DNA from 4 places in the Sphingomonas sp. GW821-FHT02B09 genome. Region 1 is predicted to be linked to each of the others. Evidence: predicted binding sites of a transcription regulator. Region 1 holds the regulator's gene; each other region holds the start of a gene.
What was found. The regulator LexA, encoded in region 1, represses DNA repair genes until DNA is damaged. The targets are predictions, from matches to a motif close to GTTCCNCNCTTGTTCT.
Positions count from the first base shown of each region.

Region 2: the regulator LexA is predicted to act here: its motif matches at 1,949-1,964, upstream of AC07U4_RS22175 (ImuA family protein).
Region 3: the regulator LexA is predicted to act here: its motif matches at 1,765-1,780, upstream of AC07U4_RS11660 (ribonucleoside-diphosphate reductase subunit alpha).
Region 4: the regulator LexA is predicted to act here: its motif matches at 1,736-1,751, upstream of recA (recombinase RecA).

Region 1 is NZ_JBWKVV010000001.1:983,606-986,879, forward strand. It holds gene moaC (cyclic pyranopterin monophosphate synthase MoaC) at 1-116, shown strand, start outside; gene AC07U4_RS04530 (molybdopterin molybdotransferase MoeA) at 121-1,302, shown strand; gene lexA (transcriptional repressor LexA) at 1,361-2,044, shown strand; gene AC07U4_RS04540 (ComEC/Rec2 family competence protein) at 2,246-3,274, opposite strand, start outside.
Region 2 is NZ_JBWKVV010000009.1:98,996-102,269, reverse strand. It holds gene AC07U4_RS22185 (hypothetical protein) at 1-37, opposite strand, end outside; gene AC07U4_RS22180 (Y-family DNA polymerase) at 67-1,290, opposite strand; gene AC07U4_RS22175 (ImuA family protein) at 1,205-1,792, opposite strand; gene AC07U4_RS22170 (hypothetical protein) at 2,097-2,543, shown strand; gene AC07U4_RS22165 (HU family DNA-binding protein) at 2,757-3,026, shown strand.
Region 3 is NZ_JBWKVV010000002.1:798,953-802,226, reverse strand. It holds gene AC07U4_RS11665 (EAL domain-containing protein) at 1-1,457, shown strand, start outside; gene AC07U4_RS11660 (ribonucleoside-diphosphate reductase subunit alpha) at 1,858-3,274, shown strand, end outside.
Region 4 is NZ_JBWKVV010000001.1:41,363-44,636, reverse strand. It holds gene AC07U4_RS00190 (class I SAM-dependent methyltransferase) at 1-491, opposite strand, end outside; gene recA (recombinase RecA) at 586-1,659, opposite strand; gene AC07U4_RS00180 (4-(cytidine 5'-diphospho)-2-C-methyl-D-erythritol kinase) at 1,820-2,653, opposite strand; gene AC07U4_RS00175 (tetratricopeptide repeat protein) at 2,650-3,274, opposite strand, start outside.

The sequences.
Region 1 (3,274 bases):
CGGTCGCGCTGCTGACCATCTACGACATGGCCAAGGCGATGGACCGCGGCATGACGATCACCGGCATCCGCCTGCTCGAAAAGGCCGGCGGCAAGTCCGGCGACTGGCGCGCCTGACGCGATGGCCTTGCTGCCGATCGCCGAGGCGCAAGCCCGCCTGTTCGCCTCGGCGGCCCCAATCGCCGTCGAAGAGGTGCCGCTCGCTCAGGCGCACGGACGCTGGGCCGCCGCCGACGTCGCCGCCCACCGGACGCAGCCGGCGACCGATCTGTCGGCGATGGACGGCTATGCCATCCGCTTCGCCGACCTCCCCGGTCCCTGGACGCTGATCGGCGAAAGCGCCGCCGGCCGCCCCTTCGCCGGCGCGGTCGGCCCAGGCGAAACGGTTCGGATCTTCACCGGCGCGGCGATGCCCGCGGGCGCCGACACGGTGATGATCCAGGAGGAAGTCGCCGCCGACGGCACGGCAATCCGGCTGACCGGCGAAGGTCCGCCGACGCACGGCCGCAACACCCGCCGCCGCGGCCTCGATTTCACCACCGGTGGCCGGCTGATCGCGCAGGGCGAGCGGCTGACCGCCGCGCGGATCGCGGTCGCGGCGACCGGCGGCGTGGCGACGATCGCCGTCCACCGCCGCGTGCGGGTCGCGATCTGCGCGACCGGCGACGAACTGGTCGAGCCCGGCCGCGGCGCCTCGCCCGACGCGCTCCCCGAATCGAACCGCGCGATGCTGGCGGCGCTGCTCGCCGACCTGCCGATCGAGTTGATCGACCTCGGCATTCTCCCCGACGATCTCGGCGCGTTGCGGGACGCCTTCGCCGGTGTCGAAGCCGATTTGCTCGTCACCACCGGCGGCGCTTCGGTCGGCGACCACGATCTCGTCCGTCCGGCGCTCGAGGCCGCCGGCGGCAGCATCGATTTTTGGCGGATCGCGCTGCGCCCCGGCAAGCCGATGATGGCGGGCCGGCTCGGCGACACGATCCTGCTCGGCCTGCCCGGTAATCCGGTGTCCGCATTCGTCACCGCGTTGCTGTTCGTCAAACCGCTGGTCGCGCGCCTCGCCGGCGCCGCCGACCCGCTACCGCGCACGACGATGACCATCCTCGGCGAGGACCTGCCCGCGAACGGCCCGCGCACCGACTATCTGCGCGCCGAGCTGCGCGACGGTCGCGCCTTTGCCTCGACCATCCAGGACAGTTCGATGCTCCTCACGCTCGCCCGCTCGCACTGCCTGATCGTGCGGCCGGTGGACGCGCCTGCCGCCAGTGCGGGCGACTCGGCAGAAATCCTCGTCATCGCTTGACGCGCGCTATCCTGTTCCCTAGAAGTTCCGCGTCTGTTCCGACGGGGAAGGTCCGCTCATGCTCACGCGCAAGCAACACGAGCTCGTTTGCTTCATCAACGACCGGCTGGAAGAAACCGGCATCTCGCCCTCGTTCGAGGAGATGAAGGAAGCGCTCGACCTGAAATCCAAATCGGGCGTGCATCGCCTGATCAGCGCGCTCGAGGAACGGCATTTCATCCGCCGTCTGCCCAACCGTGCCCGTGCGCTCGAAGTGCTGCGCATGCCGGAACGGTCGGAACGCAAGCCCGCGCCGGCCGCCCCGGCCGTGCCCCCTGCCAAGACCGGCAACGTCCGCCCCGCGGCGACGCCGGCCAACGACGTCATCGAAATCCCGCTGCACGGCCGCATCGCCGCCGGCGTGCCGATCGAGGCGTTCGAGGGAAGCTCGATGCTCGCGGTGCCGGCCGCTTTGCTCGGTTCGGGCGAACATTATGCGCTGGAAGTATCGGGCGATTCGATGGTCGAGGCGGGCATTCTCGACGGCGACTATGCGCTGATCCGCCGGACCGAAGTCGCCCGCGACGGCGAGATCGTCGTCGCGCTGATCGACGACAGCGAGGCGACGCTCAAATATTTCCGTCGCGAGGGCGCGATGGTCCGGCTCGATCCGGCCAATCGCGCCTATGAACCGCAACGCTACGTGCCCTCGCACGTCCGCGTGCAAGGCAAATTGTCGGGCATCCTGCGCCGCTACGATTGAGCCGCCGGCGGGATCGCATATGGGCCTCCATGTACGCCCAACGCTTTCCACCCTCTCTCGGTCACCCCGGACGTGTTCGAGACCTCTGCGAACGTCATCCCAGTGCTCCTGCGAAAGCAGGAGCCCAGGAGTCCGGAACGCCATACGCCGTTGTTCTGCTTGGCTCTGGACTCCTGCGTCCGCAGGAGCACTGGCGGACTTTCACGGGGCACCCCATCGACGCTTTCTATGGTGCTCGCCCGTCACCGCCGGCATGACCCGCACGGCAGCGAACCACGGATGCGCATCCGCGTCGCGCCGCACCGTCCGCACCTCGCCACCCGCGAAGGTCACCGCGACCCCGCCGGTCCGCCGCAGCATCGGCGCGTCCAGCCGGAGCCAGCGCGGCCGGCACGCCCGCGGCAGATGGCGTTCGCTCACCACCACATCCGCACGCGCACAGGCCGTCGCGAGATCGTCGCGGTTCACCGGATACAGGCTCCGCGTCGCCAGCACCCGCCAGCGCCGCCCGCCCGCATCCACATCGACCGCACAGGCATCGCGCGTGCAGCGCGCCGCCGCCTGCTCCCCCAATAGCATCCCCGCGTCGGCGCCGCCGTTTTCGGCGAGCATGTCCCGCGTATAGTCCCCGGCCCGATCACGCAGCAGCGCCAGCCCGCCGCCGACACGCACCGCCATATGCCGCCCGTCGCCCGTCACCAGCAGGTCGGGCGCGGGCGTCAGCCACGTCCAGCCCGCACCGATGACGAGCGGTACCACGCCGAGCCGCCGCCACCGCGTCCGCCACAAAGCCAGCCACAATCCCCCCGCCACCAAGAGCGCAAACGCCGCCGCCGGCATCGACGGCAGCGCAAGCGACGATCCCGGCGCAGCGGCGACCGCATGCGCGAGGACCAGCAACAGGCGTAAGGCGACATCGGTCGCCCACCAGACCGGCCCGCCGCAGCCCAAGGCGTCGAGCAGCAGGGCGAGGGCCTCCAGCGGCATCACCACGAAGGTGGTGAGCGGGATGGCGACGATGTTCGCCGCCGCGCCGTAGAGCCCCGCTTTGTGGAAGTGATAGACTGCGATCGGCATCAGCGCCGCCTCGACGACCAGCCCGGTGAGCAGCAGCGACACCAGCGATCGCAGCACGCGAGCCATTCGCCCCTCCTCGCGCGGCGCGAACCATGATTCGACACGCGGATGCTCGTGCAGCGCGACGATCGCCGCGATCGCCGCGAAGGACAG
Region 2 (3,274 bases), on a different contig from region 1:
TATGCGGCGCGACCAGCCAGAATTGCTCGAGGCCCATGCCGGGGTCGATCCTCTCGATCCTGAGCTTCAGGAGCCTGAGAAGGTGCGATACCTCGCGCGTCGGGCGCGACGTGCCGACACCCACGACCTGTTCCGTGCCGTCGACGCGTAAAGCCGTGAGGCGGAGTGCCCGTGCGCCAAGCCTCGCGCCTGCAGGACCTGCGCAAGATCGTTCAGCAGGTCGCCCATAACCTGTTCGATCGCCTCGGCCGTGCCGATCGGCTCAAGGAGGCGACGCTCGACGATCGGAACTTCGGCATCCTCGCGCGGGGTGATTGGCTCGGCCACGGCGCCGAGCGCCTGGTCCAGACGCGTGATTGCCGGCAGACCGAGCCGACGCGCCAGTGGCCCACGCGCGACCGGCAGCAGATCCGCTATCGTCTCGAAGCCGAAGCGTTTGGCAGCGCTGATGGCGCTCGGCGCCAAGCGCAAGGCGACGATCGGCAGCGGCGAGATCGCACTAGCGGTTGCACCCGGCTCGACGCGGGTCAGCTCGCTGCGGCCGAAGCGAGCGAGGGCATGGGCCGCCCCTGCCGTATCAGCGACGGCCACGCGTGCGGTGAAGCCGGCACGACGGCAGAAGGCGATCAGCCGCCTGCAGAACCGCTCCTCACCACCATGCAGATGCGCGCAGCCAGCAAGGTCGATCCAGAGCCCATCGGCGGGCGTGACAGCAGCAATCGGAGACCAGCGCCGAACCGCGAACAGCGCCAAGCGGTCGAGGAGTGCAGCATCAGCCTCCGGCTCGGCCGGACGGAAATCGAGATCCGATACGAGAGCGCGCGCATGGGTCGCAGCCATACCGGGATGGATGCCAAGCGCCCGTGCGCCTTCGCAGGCAGCAACCACCTCCTCGCGCCGGCCGGCCTTCCCGATAAGCGCCAAGGGTGGAAAGCCATGGGTTTTAATATCCAACGGCGATGCTTTTGGCGCCGGATGCCCTGCGATTACGGTCTTATAAGGGTGGCTTGCTGCCTCCGATCGCCGGCCGAGCTCGCGCATAGGCGGCTGCGCATGTGTTGGCAGCGCCGCGATCTGCGTCTCGACGTCGGCGCGGGAAGGCAGGCCCTCGCGTGCCCACCGCGCACCTGGCCGCCAACCGCCGCCCCGCGGCACCGAACAGGCGCCGGGGTCGTCATCTACCGGCAGCTCGAGGACAGGCCGTTCAGGCTGCCGCGAAGCGGACCGTTCCAACCGTCTCAGCCGCTCGGTGGCCAAGTCCGGCAGGAACAGCGAGACGACCCGTCTCATCGCTGCCCTCCACAATCAGGGAGAACCCCTCACCCCCACGCTGGCGAGCGCACTCCACCGCCCATCTCGCCCTTCCTACACCTGCGACTTCAAGCCGTTCGGACGGTGCGGTGCCGATCCGCCAGCGCGTCCAGGCCGCGGATGGTTCGGCAAGCGGATCCTCGTTGAGCCCGCGTCGACGGCGCAAAAGCAGGACCGGCATGTCAGCCTCCGCCGCGACCAACTGCAGGCGGCGGGTGGCGACCATAGAGACTTTGCTCGCCTCTGCGACGATGGCAGACGGTGTACCGTCGCGCACCGCATCCTCGATCACCGCCAGAAGGGCCGCGTCATCGCGCGGTTGGGCATGGATCACGGCTGCGGCCGGTAAGCCGATCTGCTCCAGCGCAGGTGCATACAGGTCGGCGCGGCAGCTCGCCCACAACACCGGCCCGCCTGTCACAGCGGCTTCACGCGCGGCGATGCTGGCGAGGAAAAGGGTCGTTGCCGCGTCGTCGACCATCGTGGCGCTCTGCGCCGTCGCCTCGTGTAGCGCGCCAGCGCGAAGGCCCCCTGCCCCGAGCCGCCCGTCGGTCGCGGGTGTGGCGATCGTCCGAAGATGCGCTATTGTCGGCGCTGATGAATCAAGGGCGGCGGGCATAAGAATTAGACTCTACTCGTTCCCTTTATGTTCCGTTGCCGAGCCCTGTTGGTCAAGCCTCGATCCTCTCGGTTCATCGTTTCGCGGTGGACACCTGCAAAACGGTGTGAAAACAAACGGCGAAAATCAGCTTTCCAAGGCTGGTCGCGTGACTCATAGAAATGCGATGCCGATCCGTGCCGAAAACCGTTGGCTTTACCCGATCGACTGGCAGCAGCTGTCAGGCGCGATCCGGTTCGACCGCGCCGGCAGGCGCTGCGAGCAATGCGGTCGGCCGCACCTTCGGCGGGTCGCTCACCTTGGCGATGGACGCTGGTGGGATGCCGATGCGAGGTGTTGGCGATCAAGCCGAGGCAAGCGGGTTTCAATGAAGGGCGGTTTCACACTAACGAGCGTCCGAACGACCTATGTCGTGCTGGCGTGCGCGCACTTAGATCATGATCCAAGTAACAGCGATCCGGCTAACCTCCGGGCGCTCTGCCAGCGCTGCCACATGATCCACGATGCGGCTGAGCATCGTTGGCAACGCTGGTGGAATGCGTTTCGGCTGCGGGCGCTGCGGGACCTGTACGAGGATCCGCGCATCACCCGCGAACGGCAGGCCGCGCGTTAGATGTCGATGTTTGGGTTCTCATGGCGTCAACCGCGAGGTTAGCGCTCAGCCCTACTCAGCCGACTGTCGCATAAACCACGGTCACGTCGTGATCCTCGTGCTTGTCGAGCATTGTCGCGACCGCTCGGACGTTCTCCGTATCCTGCGGGGTATTGGTGTCGTCGCTCGTCACCGGTAAGGATCCCGCGCGTTTTCCTAGGGAGCATGAATAACATGAACATTAGCGAGCTGGCCAAGGGCGTCGCCGCATCAACGGGTTCGAGTGAGGCCGACGCCAAGAAGGTGATCACTGCAGTCTTCGATCAGATCGCGGACGCGGCCGCAAAGGGCGAGGAAGTCTCGATCCCGGGTTTCGGCAAGTTCGCCGTCAAGGATCGGCCGGAGCGTCAGGGCCGTAACCCGGCGACCGGCGAAGCCATGACGATCGCCGCGTCGAAGAAGGTCTCGTTCACCGCGGCCAAGGGTCTGAAGGACAAGCTCTGACGCACATACGCCGGCGATCAATCATCGGCGCCAACAGAAGCGACGTCGATTGTATCAAGGCTGGCCGCTTTATCGTCAGGGCGGCGGGCGTTCTGTCGAGAGGGATCTCACACTCGGCACCCCGGTTGGTGTCGTGGATGGATTGCTAACGTTTGTAGACGCCACGTCCTGGAAGTCCCTGCGTCGTTCGCCTTCTTATTCTAGGCGGCTTGTACTGGCGAACCGGCTGCCCGTTTGGCGACCGGTTT
Region 3 (3,274 bases), on a different contig from region 1:
TCAACGACACGCTCGGCCATCAGGCCGGCGATGCCTTGCTCAAGCAGGTCGCGCAGCGGCTCGAACGCGTCGTCGGCGCGGTCGGGCTGGTCGGCCGGCTGGGCGGCGACGAATTCAAGGTGCTGCTGCCCGCGATCGACCATCGCGATACGTTGACGACGCTCGCCCGGGAGCTGATCGCCGCGCTGTCGCAGCCCTATTTCATCGCCGGCGCGACGGTGACGATCGGCTGTTCGATCGGCATCGCCATCGCCCCCCAGCACGGCGACAATGCCGAGGAGCTGGTCCGCAACGCCGATCTCGCGCTCTATGCCGCCAAGGCCGACGGCCGCGGCGTCCACCGCTTCTTCTCCGAGGAGATGCTGTCGGGCGCGAAGAGCCGCAAGGCGCTGGAGGACGACATGCGCGCCGCGCTGGCGGAAGGCGGCTTCCACCTCCATTATCAACCCGTGGTCTCGACCGCGACCGAGGAAATCACCGGCTATGAGGCGCTGCTGCGCTGGCAGCATCCGGTGCGCGGCCGCATCTCGCCCGCCGACTTCATCCCGGTGGCGGAGGAATGCGGACTGATCGAGGCGCTCGGCGAATGGGTGCTGCGCACCGCCTGCGACGCCGCGGCGCGCTGGCCGCGCGCGGTACGCGTCGCGGTCAACGTCTCGCCGATCCAGTTCGCCAACCCCGCCTTCCCCGCGATCGTCACCTCGGCGCTGGCGCGCAGCGGCCTGCCCGCGTCACGGCTTGAGCTGGAGATCACCGAGGGCGTGTTCCTCGACGAATCCGGCGCAACCGATGCGATGTTCCGCTCGCTGAAGGCGCTCGGCGTCCGCCTCGCGCTTGACGATTTCGGCACCGGCTATTCCAGCCTCGGCTATCTGCGCACCGCACCGTTCGACAAGATCAAGATCGACCAGAGCTTCGTCCGCGGCGCCGCGCAGCCGGGCAACCGCAATGCGGCGATCATCCGCGCCATCGTCACGCTCGCCGATACGCTCGCCATGGAGACGACCGCCGAAGGCGTCGAGATCCAGGACGAGATCGAGCTCGTCCGTACCCTGGGCTGCAGCCATATCCAGGGCTTCGTCTACGGCGCCGGCATCGCCGATGCGGAGGTGATCGTGCAGCTCGGCGGCGCGGTGCAGGCCGCGCCGGTCGGCCACAAGGTGAGCCGCGCGCCGCGCACCAAGATGCTGCGCTCGGCGCGGCTCGCGATCGGCCGCACGCAGGGCGACGTGCGTATCCGCAACATCTCCGCGAGCGGCGCGATGATCGACGGCGTCGCGATCGACGACGAGGCGGTCGGGCTCGACGTGCTGATCGAACTGGTCGAGGACCAGATGTTCGCCGCCCGCGTCGCCTGGGCGCAGGACGGCAAGGCGGGGCTGCATTTCGCCGAGAATTTCAACCTCGACCGGCTCCAGCAGGCACAGCCCGGCCGCGTCGCCCGCCGCGCGACCTAGTCCCGTCCCACCCGCCACGTGCGCGATTCATGTCCGGATTCGCCGGGACTAAAAATTTTCGTTCCCGCATCGTTCCCTTGCGCTTTCCGTAACCCGCGGAAGTCCACGCGTCGTGCGGCATCGTCCGTCGCCGGGGCGCACCGGCGGGGCGGAACCGGCCTCGCTCCGCCGCATTACCCCCTTGCCTGCCGCGTCGGTTTGCCACAACTTGTGGGGGTTGAGTTCGGGGGCGGACCCAATTCCTGGTAGAGAACACCGTCGATCCCCATATCGGGCATCGATACAGGGCAAGCCGCGGCATCGCGATGTGCTCATTTTGTTCTCTTCCTCGGGCCGCCTTGGTGGTAGCATGAGAATGCACCGCCGATTCGAACACTTAGAGAACGAAGGATCGGTTTCGATGGATTTCAGGGACACGCAGGGTGAAGCAATGACCAGCGACACGATCGAAGCACCGGCCGGCGAAGCCACCACCGATGCGGCACGCGCCACCACCGCCTCCCCCGCCACCGAGGCGGTCGGCACCGGCAGCAAGGCAGTCCGCGCCCGCCCCTATCCGGTCGAGGTCGACCATAGCCGCGACGCGCTGCTCACCGACTTCGGCAAGGAGACCCTGAACGACCGCTATCTGCTGCCGGGCGAGAGCTATCAGGACCTCTTCGTCCGCGTCGCCTCGGCCTATGCCGATGATGCCGCACACGCGCAGCGCCTGTACGATTATATCTCGAAGCTGTGGTTCATGCCGGCGACGCCGGTGCTGTCGAACGGCGGCACCGGGCGCGGCCTGCCGATCAGCTGCTATCTCAATTCGGTCCCCGACAGCCTCAACGGCATCGTCGACACGTGGAACGAGAACGTCTGGCTGGCCAGCCGCGGCGGCGGCATCGGCACCTATTGGGGCAACGTCCGCGGCATCGGCGAGCCGGTCGGCCTCAACGGCAAGACCAGCGGCATCATCCCCTTCGTCCGCGTGATGGACAGCCTGACGCTCGCGATCTCGCAGGGTTCGCTGCGCCGCGGATCGGCCGCCTGCTATCTCGACATCAGCCACCCGGAGATCGAGGAATTCCTCGAGATCCGCAAACCCTCGGGCGATTTCAACCGCAAGGCGCTCAACCTGCACCACGGCGTGCTGCTCACCGACGCCTTCATGGAGGCGGTGCGCAACGGCGAGGAATGGCATCTGCGCAGCCCCAAGGATCAGACGATCCGCCAGACGGTGGATGCGCGCTCGCTGTTCCAGAAGCTGGTCGAGACCCGCCTGCAGACCGGCGAGCCCTATATCGTCTTCGCCGACCACGTGAATTCCAACATGCCCAAGCATCATCGCGAGCTGGGCCTCAAGGTGTCGACCTCGAACCTGTGCAGCGAGATCACGCTGCCGACCGGCGTCGACCATCTCGGCAACGACCGCACCGCCGTCTGCTGCCTGTCGAGCCTCAACCTCGAGACGTGGGACCAGTGGAAGGATGAGAAAGGCTTCATCGAGGACGTGATGCGCTTCCTCGACAACGTCCTGCAGGATTATATCGACCGCCACGAGCCGGGGATGGAGCGCGCCGCCTATAGCGCGGGCCGCGAACGCTCGGTCGGGCTCGGCGTGATGGGCTTCCACTCCTTCCTCCAGGCGCGCGGCCTGCCGTTCGAGGGGGCGATGGCCAAGTCGTGGAACCTGCGGATGTTCAAGCACATCAAGGGCCAGGCGGACGAAGCCTCGATGCAGCTCGCGATCGAGCGCGGCCCCTGCCCCGACGCCGCCGACACCGGCGCGATGGAGCGGTTCAGCTGCAAGATGGCGATCGCGCCGACCGCGTCAA
Region 4 (3,274 bases), 940 kb from region 1:
TGCGGCGCGGGGGTGATCAGCGTCGCCCAGGGATTGTCGGCGACGGCGGCGAAGCAGCTGAACACCAAGCGGCCACCGGGCCGCGTCGCGGCAGCAAGACGGGTGAAGGCAGCCGCGGGATCGGCGAAGAACATGACGCCGTGGCGCGAAACGATCAGGTCGAGCGGCGCGAGCCCGGCAGCGGCGACCAACGCGTCGGCGGTGCGGAAGCTGAGGTTGGCGCGCGCATGGTGCGCCTCGGCGACGGCGACGAGGTCGGGTGACAGATCGGCACCGGTGACTTGCGCGTCTGGCCGCGCTGCGGCGAGCGCGGCGGCGGTGGCACCGGCACCGCAGCCGATGTCGAGCGCATTGATCGCGCCGGCCGGCGCGGCAGCGAGGATCGCGGCGTCGAGCCGTGGAGCGAGATCGGCGAAGGCGCGCTCGGTCCGGCGCCATTCCTCCGCCCAGACGGTGCCGACGCGGCCGGTCCAGTCAATATGGGTGGTCATCGGCAGTCTCCGGAGAAGGTTGGCGCAATTCCAAGCAAAAGAGGCCCGCCGTTGCCGGCGAGCCTCTCGTTTCGTGCTTATCGATGTGCCGGCATCAGATGTCGTCGTCGGCTTCCGGACCGGCCATCATCTCCTCGGCGACCTTCTCGGTGCGCTGACGGATCGCCTTTTCGAGGCGGTCGGCCATTTCGGGATGCTCGCGCAGATAGGTCTTCGAATTCTCGCGGCCCTGGCCGATGCGGACGCTGTCGTAGCTGAACCACGCACCCGATTTCTCGACCAGCCCGGCCTTGACGCCGAGATCGAGGATCTCGCCGATCTTGGAGATGCCCTCGCCATACATGATGTCGAATTCGACCTGCTTGAACGGCGGCGCGACCTTGTTCTTGACGACCTTGACGCGCGTAGCGTTGCCGGTGACCTCTTCCTTGTCCTTGATCGCGCCGGTGCGGCGGATGTCGAGACGGACCGAGGCGTAGAATTTCAGCGCGTTGCCGCCCGTCGTCGTCTCCGGATTGCCGTACATCACGCCGATCTTCATGCGCAGCTGGTTGATGAAGATCACCATGCAGCGCGAGCGGCTGATCGAACCGGTCAGCTTGCGCAGCGACTGCGACATCAGCCGGGCCTGCAGGCCGACGTGGCTGTCGCCCATCTCGCCCTCGATTTCCGCACGGGGCACGAGCGCGGCGACCGAATCGACCACCAGCACGTCGATCGCGTTCGAGCGGACGAGCGTGTCGACGATCTCGAGCGCCTGTTCGCCGGTGTCGGGCTGCGAGACGATCAGCTCGTCGATGTTGACGCCGAGCTTCTTGGCATAGACGGGATCGAGTGCATGTTCGGCGTCGACGAAGGCGGCGGTGCCGCCGCCTTTCTGCGCCTCGGCGATGACGTGCAGCGCGAGCGTCGTCTTGCCCGACGATTCGGGGCCATAGACCTCGATCACGCGGCCGCGCGGCAGGCCGCCGACGCCGAGCGCGATATCGAGGCCGAGCGAACCGGTGGAGATCGTCTCGACCTCCATCGACTGTTTCGCGCCGAGCTTCATCGCCGAGCCCTTGCCGAAGGCGCGGTCGATCTGGGCCAGCGCGGCGTCGAGCGCCTTCTGCCGGTCGGTGGATGCGGTTGCCATGCCGGTGTCGATCACTTTCAGATTGGCGGCCATCGGGAGGTTCCTCGCTAGAGCAAGCGCGTCACCGGGGCAACGCGTCTGTTTTGCTATGTACGGCGTTTGTTCTCTTGGAACAAGAGGGGAACGCTAAGCCGCGGCAGGATTATGGGTGTTTCGCCATCCCGCACCGGAAAGGCGTCCGCGAAGAGCGGGCTCAGGTCAGCGTCGTCGCCAGCGTCCACCACCCCTCGGCGCCTGCGCGCGCCGCCGCGGCGTCGCGTGCCGCGACCGACTCGAACAGCGCGAAACAGGTCGCACCGCTGCCCGACATCCGCGCCAGACGCACACCCGCCGCCGCATCGAGCAGCGCCAACACCGCGGCGATCGCCGGCGCGATCGCCACCGCCGGCGCCTGCAGGTCGTTGCGCCCGACCAGCGCACGCGCGAGCACATCGCCGTCGGCGGCAATGCCACCGCGGTCCACGCCATCCCATCTCGCGAACACCGCCGCGGTGCTCACCGCGACCCCGGGATTGACCAGCAGCAGCGGCATGCCCGCCAGCCCCTCGACCGGCAGCAACGCCTCGCCCTTCCCCGTGCCGAGCGTCGCGCGGCCGAGCAGGCAGGCGGGGACGTCGGCACCGAGCGCCTCGGCGATGACGAACAGCCGCGGGTCGTCGGGCGCGATGCCGTGCAGCCCGGCGAGCGCCCGCAGCGTCGCCGCCGCGTCCGCCGAGCCGCCGCCGATCCCCGAGGCAATCGGCAGATGCTTGTCGAGCGTGATCGCATGCGGCTGCGCGATACCGAAGGCCGCGCGAAAGGCGTGCGCAGCGCGGATCACCAGATTGTCCGAATCCGCAGCGCCGGCGAGCGCGGCGGCGAACGGCCCGATGATCGCGAACCGGTCGGTCGCGTCGGGCACCACCGTCACGCTGTCGCCATCGGCGGCGAAGACGAACAGCGTCTCCAGCTCGTGATAGCCGTCGGGGCGACGACGACGGACGTGGAGCGCGAGGTTGATCTTGGCAGGCGCCGGCTCGACGATCATTTGCGCGGCAGCCCCTGCACCGCCTTGGTGGCGAGCCGCGTCGCATCATCGGCCGAGGCGGTCAGCGCCGCGGCGCGCCAGGCGTAGCGCGCCTCGTAACGGCGGCCGCGGGTCCAATAGAGGTCGCCGAGATGCTCGCCGATCTCCGCATTGATCGGATCGCCCGCGGCGGCGCTTTCGATCAGCGGCTGCGCGCGGGTGACGTCGCCGCCGATGAAATAGGCCCAGCCGAGCGAATCGGCGATCGAGGCATCGTCGGGCTTCAACGCATGCGCGCGTTCGAGCATCGCGATCGACTGCGGTACGTCGACCCGCCGCTCCGCCTGCGCATAGCCGAGATAGTTGAGCGCGAGCGGCTCGCGCGGCGCGATCGCCACCGCTTTCTGCAGGGCGACGCGGCCCGCCGGCCAGTCGCCCGCCTGTTCGAGCGCGCCGCCATATTGCAGCCAGGCGCTCCATGCGGTCGGATCGGCGTCGACGACGCGGCGATACCAGTCCGCCGCCTCGCGATGACGGTTCATCGCGCTGAGCTGATCGGCATAGGTCTGCCAGTCGCTCTCGCCCGCCCCTGCCCGCTCGGCACCGCTGCGAGCGAGCGCCAGCGCGTCGGCGGGGCGGCCG